3 regions of the Sphingomonas sp. BK481 genome follow, and region 1 is predicted to be linked to each of the others. Evidence: riboswitches for the same ligand, from Rfam matches in the RefSeq annotation. Region 1 holds a riboswitch; each other region holds the start of a gene.
The links. Region 1 has a riboswitch for cobalamin ahead of cobW (cobalamin biosynthesis protein CobW). Riboswitches for the same ligand answer to the same signal wherever they lie in the genome.

Region 1 (5,331 bases):
CCTGCGATCGGTGTGGCGGACCTTCGGCCATGTCCGCGGCGGGGGGCGCTATGTCGAGGAGGATCTCGACCTGCTGCTCGGCAATCGCGGGCTGCTCGCGCGGCTGTTCCGGCCGATGTTCCGGCTGGTCACGCGCAGCTGGCACATGGCGCCGCTCGGGTTCCTGTTCGGGCTGGGGTTCGACACCGCGACCGAAGTCGCGATCCTCGGCCTGTCTGCAAGCCAGGCGGCGGACGGGCTGTCGATCGGCACGGTGCTGGTGCTGCCGGTGCTGTTCGCGACGGGCATGGCACTAGTCGACAGTGCCGACGGGGTGGTGATGCTCGGCGCGTATGAATGGGCGTTCGTGAAGCCGATCCGCAAGCTCTATTACAACATCACGATCACGCTGATCTCGGCGATCGTCGCGATCGCGATCGGCGGGATCGAGACGCTCGCGCTGCTGGCGTCGAAGCTCGGCCTGAGCGGGGGCGTGTGGGACGTTGCTTCGGCGCTGGGCGAGAATTTCAACGGGCTGGGCTTTGCGATCATCGCGCTGTTCGTGGCGTGCTGGGTGCTGAGTTTCGCGATCTACCGGTGGAAGCGGTTCGACGAGATCGAGGTGGTGCGGGGGTAACGAGCAGCGTCGTCATCCCCGGCTCGACCCGGCGCCCAGAGCCAATCACCGGATCATGCGTGGCCCTGGATCCTGACTTTCGTCAGAATGACGGAGGTCAGGTGCATTGGCACAGTCACGAAACTCCTCTAAACCCAACCCCGAGGTTTGGTTTTACCGAACCTCAACAGATCGCGCCGGTGCCCTTCGGGGCTTGAATGGGAATGCGGTGCGGGAGCTTTGCCTCCCAATGCCGCGGCTGTCCCTGCAACTGTAAGCGGTGAGCGAGACGCACAGGCCCCCGATGCGGGGGCAGCCACTGGGTCACGGGACCTGGGAAGGCGTGCATCGAGCTTCGACCCGCGAGCCAGGAGACCTGCCAGCGTCATGGTCGCTCTTGCCTTGATCCAGGGGATGGTCGCGGCACGGTACTCCGTCTGAGCGACGAACGCGTGCGGCCGTCAGGTCGTGCGCGCGTGTGGCTGCGGGCGTGCGTCCGTCCGTGGCTGTCGTTCCGACGCCCGGAGAGTATCGCATGACCGACCCCCAGCCGAGCCTGGCCAAGATTCCCGTCACCATCGTCACCGGGTTCCTCGGCGCGGGCAAGACCACGCTGATCAGCCACCTGATCCGGAATGCCGGTGGCCGGCGGCTCGCGGTGATCGTCAACGAATTCGGCACGCTCGGCATCGACGGCGACATATTGAAGGGCTGCGCGATCCCCGATTGCCCGGCCGAGAATGTCGTCGAGCTCGCCAATGGCTGCATCTGCTGCACCGTCGCGGACGATTTCATCCCGACCGTCGAGACTTTGCTCGCGCTCGACCCGCGGCCCGACCATATCCTGATCGAGACGTCGGGGCTCGCTTTGCCCAAGCCGTTGCTCAAGGCGTTCGACTGGCCCGCGATCCGGTCGCGGATCACGGTCGACGGGGTGATCGCGCTGGCCGATGCGGAAGCGGTCGCCGCGGGACGGTTCGCGCCCGATCTCGCCGCGATCGAGGCGCAGCGCAGCGCCGATCCGAGCGTCGATCACGAGACGCCGCTTGCCGAGGTGTTCGAGGACCAGCTCGCCTGTGCGGATCTGGTACTGCTGACCAAGGCGGATCTGGCGGGCGAGGCGGGGGTCACCGCGGCGCGCGCGGTGATCGCGGCGGAGTCCGCGCGCGTGCTGCCGGTGATCGCGCTGACCGACGGGGTGATCGATCCGCGCGTCGTGCTGGGGCTGAACGCGGCTGCGGAGGACGACATCGCGGCGCGGCCGTCGCATCATGATGGCGCTGACGATCACGAGCATGACGATTTCGACAGCATGATCGTCGAACTCGGCGAGATCGCGGACCCGGCGGCGCTCGCCGCGCGGATCGAGACGCTGGCGCGCGACGCGGACATCCTGCGCGTGAAGGGCTATGCCGCGGTGACGGGCAAGCCGATGCGGCTGCTGGTGCAGGCGGTCGGGGCGCGGGTGCGGACGCAATATGACCGGCCGTGGCGCGCCGACGAGGCGCGGCAGACGCGGCTGGTGGTGATCGCCGAGCATGACCGGATCGACCCTGCAAGGATCCGGGCCGCGCTTCAGGGCTGACGGCGATGCACGTCGTCTTCCGCGAAAGCCACGGGCTGGAGGAAAGCGCGGTCCCGCAGGACCTGGCGCAGAGCCCGGCGGATCTCGTCGTCCTGTCCTTTTCGGACGGGGATCTCGGCGCGTTCGCGGCCGGGTGGCGGCGTGCGGCGGCGAGTGGAAGCCCGCTGCCGTCGCTCCGGCTCGCCAACCTGTCCGCGCTCGCGCATCCGCTGTCGGTCGATACCTATGTCGAGCGGACGCTGAGCGGGAGCGGTGGGGCGAAGGGGATCGTGATCCGGCTGATCGGCGGGCGGTCCTACTGGTCCTATGGGTTGCAGCAGGTCGAGACGCTGGCGCGGGCGTGGGGGATCGCGCTGGCGGTGCTGCCGGCCGACGGGCGGATCGACGCGCGGCTCGATGCGGCGTCGACGGTGCCGGTGTCGACGCTGCGCCGGCTCGCCGCGCTGTGCGACGATGGCGGCGCGGTCGCGGCGCAGGCCGCGCTGGCGCAGATGGCGCTGGCGGCGGGGCTCTATGCCGGGCCGGTCGCGGGGGTGAAGACGGTCCCAGAGGTCGGCGGCTGGCAGCCGCGCGACGGGGTGACGTGCCCGGCGGCGTTCGCGATGACCGCGACGCGGCCGCGGATCCTGCTGATCTTCTACCGCTCCTACCTGACCGCTGCCGATCTCGACCCGGTCGAGGCGCTGCATGCCGGGCTGAGTGGGGCGGGGTTCGACGTCGTCGGGCTGTTCGCGCCGTCGTTGAAGGCGCCGGGCGTCGCGGGGTGGCTCAAGCGCTGGGTCGTCGCGCTCGCCCCGGCGGCGATCGTCAACGCGACCGCCTTTTCGGGCCGCGGCGTTGACGACACATCGCCGCTCGACGGAGCAGGTGTGCCGGTGTTCCAGGTCGCGCTGGCGACGTCGGACCGTGCCGCCTGGGCGGGATCGACGCGCGGGTTGTCCCCCGCCGACCTGGCGATGCACGTCGTCCTGCCCGAGGTCGACGGACGGCTGTTCGCAGGCGTCGCGAGTTTCAAGGAGGACGGCGTCCGCGACGACGCTCTCGGCTATGCTCGGCGCGAGCACCGGGCTGACCCCGAGCGGATCGCGGCGATCGTCGCGCGCGTCACCGCGTGGGTGCGGCTGGCGGAGCGGCCGGTCGCTGACCAGCGGCCCGCGGTCGTGCTGTCGACCTATCCGGGCAAGGACTATCAGATGGCGCATGCGGTCGGGCTCGACGCGCTGGCATCCGCCGAGGCGATCGTCGAGGACCTGGCGGCGGCGGGTTACGCGACCGGCGGCGCGGCGCCCGAAGCGCTGGCCGGGGCGCTGGCGACGGGGCGGATCGCGTGGCCGGTCGCGGCGTATCGTGCGGCACTTGGGGGCCTGCCGGCCGTGTTGCGCGATGCGCTCAAGGAAAGCTGGGGCGCGCCCGAGGACGATCCGGCCTGTATCGACGGCGCGTTCCAGTTCGCGGGCGTCGAGCGGGGGCGCGTGGTGATAGCGCTCCAGCCCGAACGCGGGCGCAGTGCGGCGCGGGTCGGGGAGTATCACGACCTGTCGCGCTGTCCCTGCCACGCCTATGTCGCCTTCTATCTGTGGCTGCACGCGCGCGGGACCGATGCGCTGATCCATGTCGGCGCGCACGGGACGCTCGAATGGCTGCCGGGCAAGGCGGTCGCGCTGTCGGGGGAATGCTGGCCCGAGGCGCTGACCGGGGCGATGCCGGTGCTCTATCCGTTCATCGTCAACGATCCGGGCGAGGCGGCGCAGGCACGGCGGCGGATCGGCGCGGTGACGATCGGCCACGTCCCGCCGCCGGCCGCGACGACGCGCAGCGGCGCGGGCCTGGGGCGGCTCGAATCTTTGCTCGACGAGTTTTCAACAGCCGACGGGCTCGACCCCGCGCGCCGCGACCGATTGCAGCGCGACATCGCCGACGAGGCGCGCGCGACCGGGCTGGCGGCGACGCTGCGGCTCGACGAGGCGGCGAGCCAGGCGGAGGCGATCACGCGGATCGACACGTTCGTGTGCGACGTGAAGGAGAGCCAGTTCGGCGACGGGCTGCACGTCTATGGTCGCGGCGAACAGGGCGAGGCCGAGCGCGACGGGCTGCTGAGCGCGTTGCGGGGCAGGCGGATCGCGGCGGGGCCGTCGGGGTCGCCGTGGCGCGGACGCAGCGACGTCCTGCCGACCGGGCGCAACCTGTATGCGACCGACGCGCGCGCGGTGCCGTCGCGCGCGGCGCATGCGCAGGGCGTGCGGCTGGCCGACGAACTGGTCCGCCGGCATCTGCAGGACGAGGGCGACTATCCGCGCGCGCTGGTCGTCGACCTGTGGGCGTCGGCGACGATGCGGACCGCAGGCGAGGAATTCGCGATGGCGCTCCACCTGCTCGGCGCGGAGCCGGTCTGGGATCATGCGTCGGACCGGGTCACGGGGGTCGAGATCCTGCCGCTGGCGAGGCTCGACCGGCCGCGGATCGACGTGACGCTGCGCGTGTCGGGGCTGTTCCGCGATGCGTTTCCCGCGCTCGGCCAGATGTTCGGGCAGGCGGTGCGCGCGCTGGCGCTACGCGACGAGCCCGGTGACTGGAACCCGTTCGTCGGCGCTGCCGTCGGTGCGCGGGTCTATGGGCCAGAACCGGGTCGCTACGGGCTCGGGCTGGGTGATGCGGGCGAGGCGTATGGCGAGGCGGCGCGGGCGGCGGCGGGTGCGGCGTGGCTGGCGGCGTCGAGCCATGCGCTGGACGGGGCGGGCGACGTCGGTGCGACGCGGTTCGATCCAGCGGGGATCCGCGACCGGGTCGTCGCCGCCGACGCGTTCGTCCATGTCCAGGACCTGCCCGAGACCGACCTGTTGCTCGCCGCGGATTATGCCGCGCACGAGGCGGGGTTCGCGGCGGCGCAGGCGGTTGCCGGGGGTAAGGGCGCGGCGCTGTATCATCTCGATGCGCGCGATCCGGAACGGCCGCGTGCGCGTCCGCTGGATGAGGAGATTGCGCGAGTCGTCCATGCGCGGGCGGCGAACCCGGCCTGGGTCGAGGGGATGATGCGGCACGGGTTTCGCGGCGGCGCGGAGATCGCCGCGACGCTCGACCATATGGCGATGTTCGCGCAGCTGGCGCGGGTGGTGTCGCCCGAGCTGATCGACCTCTATTATGATGCGACGCT
Region 2 (5,331 bases), on a different contig from region 1:
TCGACGCCGTGCTGCGTCGATCGCGTATCGCGGTTGCCGGGCGTCGCGACGAAGTCGGGGGCGGGATAGGTGGTAAAGATCTCGTTCGTCAGCCGACTGTCGAAATAGGTCGCGCCGATCGTCGCACGATCCCCCCCGAAAGCCTGTTCGACCCCGGCTTCCCACCCCTTTGACTTTTCCGGCTTGAGGTTGGGGTTGCCGATATAACGACCGTCCGAATAGCCGAAGAGATCGAAGTAGCCGGGGTTCTTCACGCCCGTCCCGTAGGCGCCGCGCACCCGCGTTCCGGTCGCAAAGCGATAGCTCGCCTGCGCGCGGTAGGTGGTGGTGTCGTCGAACCGGTTATTCTCGTCGCGCCGCACCGAACCGCCGATCGCGAGCGCGTCGTCGATCACGACGTCATACTGTCCGACGATCCCGACATTGTCGGTGTGCCGCCGCCCTGTGAAGACGAACTCCGAAGGGACCTGACTAAGCGTCTGGAATTCCTCACGCTCGACATCGACTGCGGCGGTCAGCCGATGCCGGATGCGATCGGTGCCGAACCGGAAGGCGCTTTCGAACGATCCCTTGTACCGTCGTCCCTTGTTGCCAAAGCTCAAGGCATCGTCGGCCAGCGCCCGGCGTGTCGTATCGGCAAACTGGCCGCTGAGCGCATTCGTCCAGCGGCCATCCGCCAGCGCGAGTTCGGCGCGAACCAGCCCGTAATAGGCCTCGACCGTGCTCCGCGCGCCGGGCGTATCGACGATCGTGCCGAACTGCGGGCCGCTCAACGCGGTGTCGTTGCTGTCGGCGTCGGTATAGCTGTAGCGCGCGACGCCCGTGACCTTCAGCGTGTCGATCGGCGACCAGCTGAGCTTGCCCGTCGCGCCGACGCTCTTCGCGCCGATGTCGCGCGATCCGCCCCGTGCGGTCGGCGTGCCGTCGGTGAGGTAGGTCGAGCTCGACAGCGCGTAATCCAGATTGCCCGATACGCCTGCGACCCGCGCGCCGCCCGAAAACGTGCCGAACGATCCCCCCTCGGCCCGCAGCGATACGCCCGGGGCTTCCGCGCCGCTGAGCGTGAGATACTGAATGACGCCGCCGATCGCGTCGGACCCGTACAGCGCCGATTGCTGGCCGCGCAGCACCTCGACCCGTGCCGCCTCGTCGGCAATCAGCGTGCCGAAGTCATATTCGCCCTGATAGGGATCGGACACTTCGATCCCGTCGATCAGCACGAGCACGTGATTGCCCTCCGATCCGCGGATCCGGACCTGCGTCGTCCCCCCGACCGCGCCGGTCCGGCTGACCGCCAGTCCGGGGACGTCGCGCAGCACGTCGGACACGATCCGGGTCTGCCGCTGGTCGAGCGTGGCGGCGTCGAGCACCGTCACCGACGCTCCGAGCTGATCGGCGGGAACCGCGTCCCCCGATCGCGATGCGGTGATCACCAGCTCGGCGGCGCCCGCTGCCGCCTCGCCCGTCGCCGCAGTAACCGGATCGGGCTCGGCCGCGGTCGGCGATGCAAAGGCCGTGGCGGTCGCGAGCGCCGCAAGCGAAACGAAAACTCTGGTCATGAAACGATACCCCCGGCGTCACGAGCGACCGGCCGGGGCCTGCCGTCCGATGCCACGGACAGCCGGCGCAACGCTTGGGGTGTACGCCGAACCGCACCCGCCACGCGCGCCGATGCGGCCCCCGCCGCATGGTTCGTCGCTCAGACGGAGTACCGTGCCGCGGTCATCCCCTGGACCATGGCAAGAGCGACCGAGCGCCGGCAGGTCTCCTGGCTCACGGGTCGACGCCCGGTACGCGACCTTCCCGAGCCCTGCGCTTACGCTCAGGCCTAGTGGTCGCCCCCCCATGATGAAGGGACATGCGCACCGCACTCACCGCTTACAGTTGCAGGGACAGCCGCGGCATGAGGAGGACCGCCTCCCGCACCGCATTCCCTTTGAAGCCCCGAGGGGCACCGACGCGATCTGCGACCCCGGCCTTCACCGGTTTCGCAGGGCGACGGTAGCGCAGAAAATTCCTGCCGCCAATGGGCCTAGAGTCGCGCGAGGATCGCCCGCGCCTGACGTAAGTGCGGCGCATCGATCATCCGCCCATCAAGCTGCAGCGCGCCCGCCTCGGGAGCCGCTGCAAACGCAGCGACGACGGCGTGCGCATGTGCAACGGTCGCCGCATCCGGCGTGAACGCGGCGTTGATCGTGGCGACTTGCGACGGATGAATCGCCATCATGCCGGTAAAGCCGTCACGGCTGCCGCGCGCGGCATAGGCTGCCAGCCCGTAAATGTCCGCGATTGCAGGATAGACCGTCTCGATCGCCGCGACGTCCGCCGCATGCGCGCCGAACAGCAGCAGCGATCGGACGAGCTTATAGGGTTCGGTATAGGACCCGTCGTCCTCACGACTGGTCGCCGCGCCGATCGCCGCGGGCAGGTCCTCTGCGCCCCAGGTCAGGCCACATAACCGGTCGTTGACCCGCGCATATTCGCCCAGTGTGAAGATCGCGGCGGGCACTTCGGTCGCGATTGGCAGGATCGGCGGACAGTCATCGCCATAAGCCTCGACCAGCGCGAGGACGGTCGCGGGTCCCGTCGCCTTGGGCAGCATGATCGCATCGGCGTCCCTCGCGGCAGCGAGATCGTCGTCCAGCCACCCGGAGTCGACGGGATTGATCCGCACCATCCGCACGACGTCGGTGTGGTCCTGCAACGTGGCCCGGACCGCCTCGCGGGCAACGGCCTTGCGGGACAGCGCGACCGAGTCCTCCAGATCGAGGATGATGGCATCCGCCCCGCTCGCCGCGGCCTTCGCAAAACGCTCGGGCCGGTCTGCGGGCACGAACAGCAGCGAGCGCAACCTCATGCCGGCGTCCGCAGCAGCAGTGCCGAGCGGAGGCACTGACAGACGATCTCGTCACGCTGGTTGATCAGCTGGTGCATGAATGTGACGATCCCGGCGTTCGGGCGTGACCGGCTGGGCTTAAGCTCGGCGACCTCGGTCTCGGCGCGCATCGTGTCGCCGATGAAGACGGGTTTCGGATGCACGAGCTTGTCGTAACCGAGATTGGCGACGAGCGTCCCGAGCGTCGTGTCGCTGACCGACAGGCCGACCATCAGCGCGAAGGTGAAGGTGCCGTTGACGAGGATCTGGCCGAATTCACTCGCCTTCGCCGCCTCCGCATCGAGGTGCAGCGGCTGCGGATTGTGCGTCATCGTCGAAAACAGGAGGTTGTCCGTCTCCGTGACGGTGCGGCGGATCTCATGGACGATCCGGTCGCCGACTGCCCATCGGTCGAAATAGCGGCCGGCCATCAGTCATCCTTCTCGATACGCGCGAGCACCATGCCATCGCTCACCTGCCCGCCTTCGATCGCGGTCAGTTCGGCAACCGTCCCGTCGAACGGCGCGACGAGCGAATGCTCCATCTTCATCGCCTCCAGCGTCACGAGCTTCTGCCCCTTTGCGACACGGTCCCCGGCCGCCACGTCGACCGCGATGATCCGTCCCGGCATCGGTGACAAGATAGCGCCGTCCGCTGCCGCCCCCATCGCCGCGCCAGACGCACGCCAAGGCCGCAACTGCCAGGTCTGCCCGGCATCGGAAACGAGGGTGGCATCGACCGGTGCATCGATGCCGCGACCGTCGAGATCGATCGTCACCGCGTCGTCGTCGAGCAGGAACCGCGCGGCCTTCAAAGGGGCCGCGTTGAGACGAAAACCCGCCATCGGCTCGGCGCGTACGAGCGTACGCGCGGCGTCGATCAGTGCTTCCTCGCTGGGCTGCGCCGGGGGCATCAGCGCCGCCCCCTCGCGCGCAATCAGCCCGGTATCTAGCGTTGCGGCGACGAAATCCGGGTGATCGAGTGCCTGGACGAGAAACCCCGCATTCGACCGGACCGGCCAGACGACCGCCTTGTCCAGCGCCTCCGCCAACGTCTCACGCGCGGCTTCACGCGTGTCGCCCCAGGCAATCACCTTGGCGATCATCGGGTCGTAATAGGGCGAGATGTCCGCCCCCTGTTCGACACCCGTATCGACCCGCGTCGCATCACCCAAATCGAACGCCTCGAGCCGCCCGATCGACGGCAGGAACCCCTTGGTGGGATCCTCCGCATAGAGCCGCGCCTCGATCGCCCAGCCGCGGATCGCAAGATCATGCTGCTGCAGCGGCAACGCCTCGCCGCTGGCAATCCGCAGCTGCCATTCGACCAGATCCTGTCCGGTGATTTCCTCGGTGACGGGATGCTCGACCTGCAACCGGGTGTTCATTTCCATGAACCAGATCCGATCGGCGCGCAGGCCTTCGCTCGCATCGGCGATGAACTCGATCGTACCCGCGCCAATATAGTTCACGGCCTGTGCCGCGCGCACCGCCGCCGCGCAGATCGCCGCGCGCGTCGCATCATCCATGCCGGGGGCCGGAGCCTCCTCGATCACCTTCTGATGCCGGCGCTGCAACGAACAGTCACGTTCGAACAAATGGACGACGTTGCCTTGCCGATCGCCGAACACCTGCACCTCGATATGCCGCGGCGACAGAATATATTTCTCGATCAGCACGTCGGTATTACCGAACGACGCGGAGGCTTCGCGCTGGCACGAAGCGAGCGCGTCGGCAAAGTCGGCGGACGCATCGACGCGGCGCATACCCTTGCCGCCGCCGCCCGCAACGGCCTTGATCAGGACGGGGTAGCCGATGGCATCCGCCTCGCGTTGGAGCCGATCGGGCGACTGGTCCTCCCCCAGATAGCCCGGTGTCACCGGAACGCCGGCCGCCATCATCCGCTGCTTCGCGGCATCCTTCAGCCCCATCGTGCGGATGCTGTCGGGATCGGGGCCTACCCACAGGATCCCTGCGTCGAGCACGGCCTGCGCGAAGTCCGCATTCTCGGACAGGAACCCGTACCCCGGATGAATTGCCTCAGCGCCGGTGGCGAGCGCGGCGGCGATGATCCGTTCTCCGACCAGATAGCTCTCGCGCGCCGGGCTCGCACCGATATGCACCGCCTCGTCAGCGTGCCGGACATGCAGCGCGCCCGCATCGGCATCGGAATAGACCGCGATCGTGCGGATTCCCAATGCCCGAGCTGTGCGTATAATGCGGCAGGCGATCTCGCCGCGGTTTGCGATAAGCAGTGATTCGATCATTGCGCGGGGCATCCAGTGGTCCGCTTGGACCAGGTGATGTTGAGGATCTTCCACCGGCCCGCGTCGCGCACCATGTCGAAATGGTCGGTCCCGCAATGCGCCACCCGGCCGTCGATGGTGAAGACATAGGGCGACCATACCATCGCGATATCGCCATCGATATCCACGGCGGGATCCGTCAGGCGTTCCG
Region 3 (5,331 bases), on a different contig from region 1:
TGCTGGTCCGGGTGATCCCGACGTCGAACGAACTTAAGCTCGGGGTCGTCACCGCGTTTCTCGGCGTGCCGGTGTTCCTGGTTCACCTCATGCGCGAGCGCCGGCTGTGGTAACCCTCGCCGCGAACTGCCTAAGCGTCTCCCGCGCAGGGCGGGTCGTGGTCGACGACGTCACCTTCGCGGCAGAAGGCGGCGCGCTCATCGGGATCGTCGGCCCCAATGGGGCGGGCAAATCGACGCTGGTCCAGGCGTTGCTCGGGCTGGTTCCCGCTACGGGGGCGATCCTGCTCGACGGCGTTCCGCTGGCGGAACGCTCGCGACGTGAGATTGCGCAGACGGTCGCGTATCTGCCGCAGGGTCAAAGTCTTCATTGGCCGCTGAGCGTCGAGCGTCTCGTCGCGTTGGGCCGGTTGCCCCATCTCGCACCGTTGTCGCGCATTTCTCAGCAGGATCGTGATGCGATTGCCCGTGCGATGGCGGCGGCGGACGTGACCACGCTTGCGGCGCGTGTCGCGACCGAGATTTCGGGGGGCGAGCGGGCTCGGGTCCTGCTGGCACGGGCGCTCGCGGTGGAGGCGCCGGCGCTGATCGTCGACGAGCCGCTCGCGTCGCTCGATCCCGCGCATCAGATCGCAGTCATGGAGATCCTGCGGGCGCAGGCCGCGCGCGGCGTCCTGGTGATCGCCGTACTGCATGATCTGGGGCTGGCCGCACGCTATTGCGATCGCATCCTCGTGCTAGACGCGGGCCGGCTCGTCGCCGACGGCGCGCCTTCGGCAGTGCTGACGCCGGCTCGACTGCGTGAGACCTATGGCGTTAGGGCGTGGTTCGGATCGATCGAGGGCGTACCGGTCGTGGTACCGCTGACGCGTGACAGCGCGCAGGGCGATTGACCCGGGCCGCTCGCCCGGCCTATCCCTCCGACCGCGACAGGTTCCCCGGCGACGGGGATGAAAAGGGAACGGGAGAACCCCGGCTGCCCCTGCAACTGTAAGCGGCGAGCCATCGTGCCATCATGCCATTGGGATCCCGGTCCCGAGAAGGCGGCGCGAAGGGCTGTGACCCGTGAGCCAGGAGACCTGCCTGTCGCAGTCGTCTTTCGTCCGGCCAGGGTGCGCCGAGCGGACGGGGGTAAACCCGCGCGACGACATAACCAGCCTGCGGCCTGTGCCGCGGGCGCGTATGTCATGGGGTTTCAATGCCGAATCTACTGGTTCCCGCCGAAGACGGTGCGGCCGTCGTCGCCTGCAGCACCTGCCGCGCGTCCACCGATGCGAAGGACGATGCCGAGGGCATGCGCGGCGGTGCGAGACTCGTCGCGGCGTTGCAGACGGTCCAGGCGAGTGATCCGCGCTATGCCGGGATTGCGGTCCAGGCGATGCCGTGCCTGTTCGCCTGTCAGGATTTCTGCACCATCCATGTCCGCGGGCCCGCGAAGATCGGCTATGTTCTGGGGCGCTTTACCCCGGATGAGGAGGCTGCGCGCGCGATCCTCGATTATGCCGTGCTGCATGCGGAGAGTGCGGAGGGGCAGGTGCCGTTTCGGCAGTGGCCTGCGGGGATCAAGGGGCATTTCATCACCCGGACGCCCCCCGCGGGCTATGTCGCGCAGTGACGCTGTTCCCCACGGTCGCAGCGTTCGACGCGGCGCTGGAGGCCCTTCCTGAGGCAGACGAAGCCGCGCGGGCTGCGGCATCGCTGCGGCAGGGGCAATTGACCAAGCCGCCAGGATCGCTCGGCCGACTTGAAGACCTCGCGGTCTTCATGGCGGGCTGGCAGGGGCGCGAGCGGCCGCGGTTCGAGCGTGCGCGAGCGGCGATTTTCGCCGGAAATCACGGCGTTGCGGTGCACGGGGTCAGCGCCTTCCCGATTTCCGTAACCGCACAGATGGTCGAGAATTTCCGCCACGCGGGCGCGGCGATCAATGCGCTGGCGGATGCCGTCGGGCTCGAACTCGTCATCGCTGACATCGATCTGGAAACCCCCACGGCGGATTTCACGACGGGGCCGGCGATGGACGAAGCCGCGTGTCTCGCCGCACTCAACATCGGTGCCGACGTCGTCGTGCCGGGACTCGACATACTCGTCGTGGGTGAGATGGGGATCGGGAATTCTACGTCGGCCGCAGCACTGTGTCTGCGTAGTTACGGCGGAACCGCCGCGGACTGGGTTGGGCCGGGGACGGGGGTTGATGTGGCGGGAATCGCGCGGAAAATTGCGGTCGTCGAGGCGGGGATTGTGCGTCATGCTGATTCCCCGCGTACGCCTTTCGAGACATTGCGGCGGGTGGGGGGGCGTGAAATCGTCGCGATCGCTGGCGCGGTGGTGGCGGCGCGGCTGGCCGGGGTGCCGGTGGTGCTCGACGGATATATTTCGTCGGCGGCGATCGCACCGATCGCGGCGGCGTATCCTGGCATTACAGCGCACTGCATTGCCGGGCATTGTTCGGCCGAGCCGGGGCATGAGCGATTGCTTCAAGCGCTGAAACTCGAGCCTTTACTGAGACTTGGGATGCGGCTGGGGGAGGGAAGCGGGGCGGCGGTTGCGGTGGGAGTGATCCGGTCGGCGTTGGCGGCGCATGATGGGATGGCGACGTTTGCCGAGGCGGGGGTGTCGGTGGCGTGAGTGGGGCGTTCCTGCTCCACCTGTTGCGGCATGGTGCGCCTGAACTGACCGGGCGGATGCTGGGGCGGACCGATAGTCCGGTCACGGCGGAGGGGATGGCGGCCTGTTTGGCGAGGGCAAAGTCACTGCATTTCAACACGCTAGTCTCTTCTGATCTCATGCGATCGCAGGCTATTGCGGATGCGATCGGGCGGGAGCGGGGGCTCGCTCCGACGACCGATGCGCGGTGGCGGGAGCTGGATTTTGGGGATTGGGACGGGCTGGCTGCGGCGGAGATCGACTCTGCGGCGTTGCAGCGGTTCTGGGACGATCCGGATGGCGCACCGCCACCGGGTGGGGAACGGTGGAGCGATCTTGTCGCAAGAACTACCGATGCGATAGAAGACCTTACCCCCGAAACCTCATTGATCGTGACACATGGCGGGGCGATCCGTGCGGCACTGAAATCACTGTGCGGGTTCGGGTTGCGGGAGCTCTGGGCATTCGATTTGCCCTATGCGGCGTTGATTACGCTACGGATCTGGCCGGACCGGACGGCGCAGATCGTGGGGCTGCAGACGGATCCGGTTTCTTGAAGCGGCTGATCGTCGCATTCGGCTTCCTGACGCGCGTGCCGATGCCGCAAGTTGCTGCAGACGCTGAGGATTTTGCATCCGCGATCCGGTGGTATCCGGTCGTCGGGGCGTGCATCGGGGTGGTCGTGGCGGCGGCGGGGTGGGTCGGCGCGCTGGTCGATCCGTGGACCGGCGCGCTCGCTGCGCTGGTAATTTGGGTAGCGATTACAGGCGCTTTGCACCTGGATGGGCTGGCAGATCTGGCGGACGGGCTGGGTGCCGCGCACGGCAATCGCGACAGGCTGCTAACGGTGATGGCGGATCCGCATATCGGTAGCTTCGGCGTTGTGATGACCACGCTGCAACTCATTGCAAAGCTTGTATTATTGCATGCAGTTTCGAGTCAGGGATGGGCGGTCGTGATCCTCGTCCCGATGCTCGCGCGGATCGGCCCGTTATGCTGGGCGCGGTGGGTGCCGCTGCTCCGCGAGGGCGGGCTGGGAGGGATGGTGGCAGGGAAGATCAGGGTGCACGATCTGGTCTTTTGGGGGTGCGTAACAGGGTGTTTAGGGGTGCCTGTGCATGCCGTTGCAGGGGCCCCTGCACTGATCGCGGTATTCGGCTGGTGGCTGGTCCGGCGGGTCGGCGGCGTATCGGGGGATTGCCACGGCGCGGGGATCGAATTCGTCGAGACCGGGATGCTAGTCGCGATTGCCATTGCCGGCCGCGTCTGACCCCGCGAGCTTCGACACTGCGATCAGCGCGTCGATATCAAGATGACGTTCGAGCGTTTCCGCAATCGCATCGAGCGCGGCGTCGATCGACGCGCCATGGTCGGGCCCGACCGCGTCGACCCCGAGCCGGCCGAGCCAGGCGCGGCGCTGATCCGCGAGGCCGAGCAGGCCGTGGACATAGCTGCCAGAGACGAGCCCGTCGGGACTGACCGCGCCGTCGCGGCGGCCATCGTCGCGGGTCGTGAGCGCGCGCGCGGTGTCGGGGCCGGTGGTTTCGCCGATATGGATTTCATAGCCGTCGAACCGTGCGCCGATCGCGGTGCCGGCGACGCGCTCGAGCGTCTTGGCGGGGGACAGGATCGTCGCCACGTCGAGCAGGCCGAGCCCGGGGGCGATACCGGCGGGACCCTCCAGCCCGTCCGGATCGGCGATGCTGCGGCCGAGCATCTGATAGCCGCCGCACAGCCCGAGCACCGGGCGGCCGCGACGGCGATGCGCGTGGATGTCGATGTCCCAGCCCTGCGCGCGGAGAAAGGCGAGGTCGGGGATCGTCGCCTTGGAGCCGGCGAGGATGATCATGTCGGCGTCGGGGATCGGTTCGCCGGGCGCGACCATGACCAACGTGACGCCGGGGTCGAGCCGCAGCGGATCGAGATCGTCGAAATTGGCGATGCGCGGGGTGATCGGACAGGCGATGACGACCTGGCCGTCCTGCCGGTCGTGACCGGTCCCGCGTTCGAGGATGACCGCGTCCTCGCTCGGCAGGCGGGCGGCCTCGGGCAGCCAGGGAATGACGCCATAGCCGCGCCAGCCCGACCGCGCCTCGATCGCGCGATAGCCGTCGTCGAACAGCGCGGGGTCGCCGCGAAACTTGTTGACGAGGAAGCCGTGGATCATCGCGGCGTCGGCGGGGTCGATCACCGCGCGCGTGCCGACGAGCGAGGCGATGACGCCGCCCCGGTCGATATCGCCGATCAGGATGACGGGGACGCCGGCGGCGCGCGCAAAGCCCATATTTGCGATGTCGGCGGCGCGCAGATTGATCTCGGCGGGGCTGCCCGCGCCCTCGACGACGACGATGTCCGCCTGCGCTTGGAGCCTGTGATAGCTGGCAAGCACGTCGTCCATCAGCCCCGCGCGCCCCTCACGCCAGCGGCTTGCGCGGAGGATGCCGCGGACCTTGCCGTGGACGACGAGCTGCGAACTGCGGTCGCCCTGGGGTTTGAGCAGGACGGGGTTCATGTCGGTGGTCGCAGCGGTGCGCGCGGCGATCGCCTGGGTCGCCTGGGCGCGGCCGATCTCGCCGCCATCGGCGGTGACGGCGGCGTTGTTCGACATGTTCTGCGGCTTGAAGGGCCGGACGGAGAGCCCGCGATTGGCGAGCGCGCGACATAGGCCGGCGACGAGCACCGACTTGCC

Region 2: another riboswitch for cobalamin. It lies ahead of FHY04_RS04795 (TonB-dependent siderophore receptor); the one in region 1 lies ahead of cobW (cobalamin biosynthesis protein CobW).
Region 3: another riboswitch for cobalamin. It lies ahead of FHY04_RS04770 (DUF1636 domain-containing protein); the one in region 1 lies ahead of cobW (cobalamin biosynthesis protein CobW).

Annotation. Positions count from the first base shown of each region.
Region 1 is NZ_JACIAP010000004.1:217,332-222,662, reverse strand. Features, by position in the region: gene FHY04_RS10130 (HoxN/HupN/NixA family nickel/cobalt transporter) at 1-616, shown strand, start outside; cobalamin riboswitch at 777-994, shown strand; gene cobW (cobalamin biosynthesis protein CobW) at 1,131-2,180, shown strand; gene cobN (cobaltochelatase subunit CobN) at 2,186-5,331, shown strand, end outside.
Region 2 is NZ_JACIAP010000002.1:186,824-192,154, forward strand. Features, by position in the region: gene FHY04_RS04795 (TonB-dependent siderophore receptor) at 1-1,559, opposite strand, end outside; cobalamin riboswitch at 1,741-1,974, opposite strand; gene FHY04_RS04800 (CoA ester lyase) at 2,033-2,857, opposite strand; gene FHY04_RS04805 (MaoC family dehydratase) at 2,854-3,306, opposite strand; gene FHY04_RS04810 (biotin carboxylase N-terminal domain-containing protein) at 3,306-5,141, opposite strand; gene FHY04_RS04815 (hypothetical protein) at 5,138-5,331, opposite strand, start outside.
Region 3 is NZ_JACIAP010000002.1:178,699-184,029, reverse strand. Features, by position in the region: gene FHY04_RS04780 (iron ABC transporter permease) at 1-113, shown strand, start outside; gene FHY04_RS04775 (ABC transporter ATP-binding protein) at 107-892, shown strand; cobalamin riboswitch at 914-1,101, shown strand; gene FHY04_RS04770 (DUF1636 domain-containing protein) at 1,198-1,614, shown strand; gene cobT (nicotinate-nucleotide--dimethylbenzimidazole phosphoribosyltransferase) at 1,611-2,624, shown strand; gene FHY04_RS04760 (histidine phosphatase family protein) at 2,621-3,199, shown strand; gene cobS (adenosylcobinamide-GDP ribazoletransferase) at 3,196-3,912, shown strand; gene FHY04_RS04750 (cobyric acid synthase) at 3,880-5,331, opposite strand, start outside.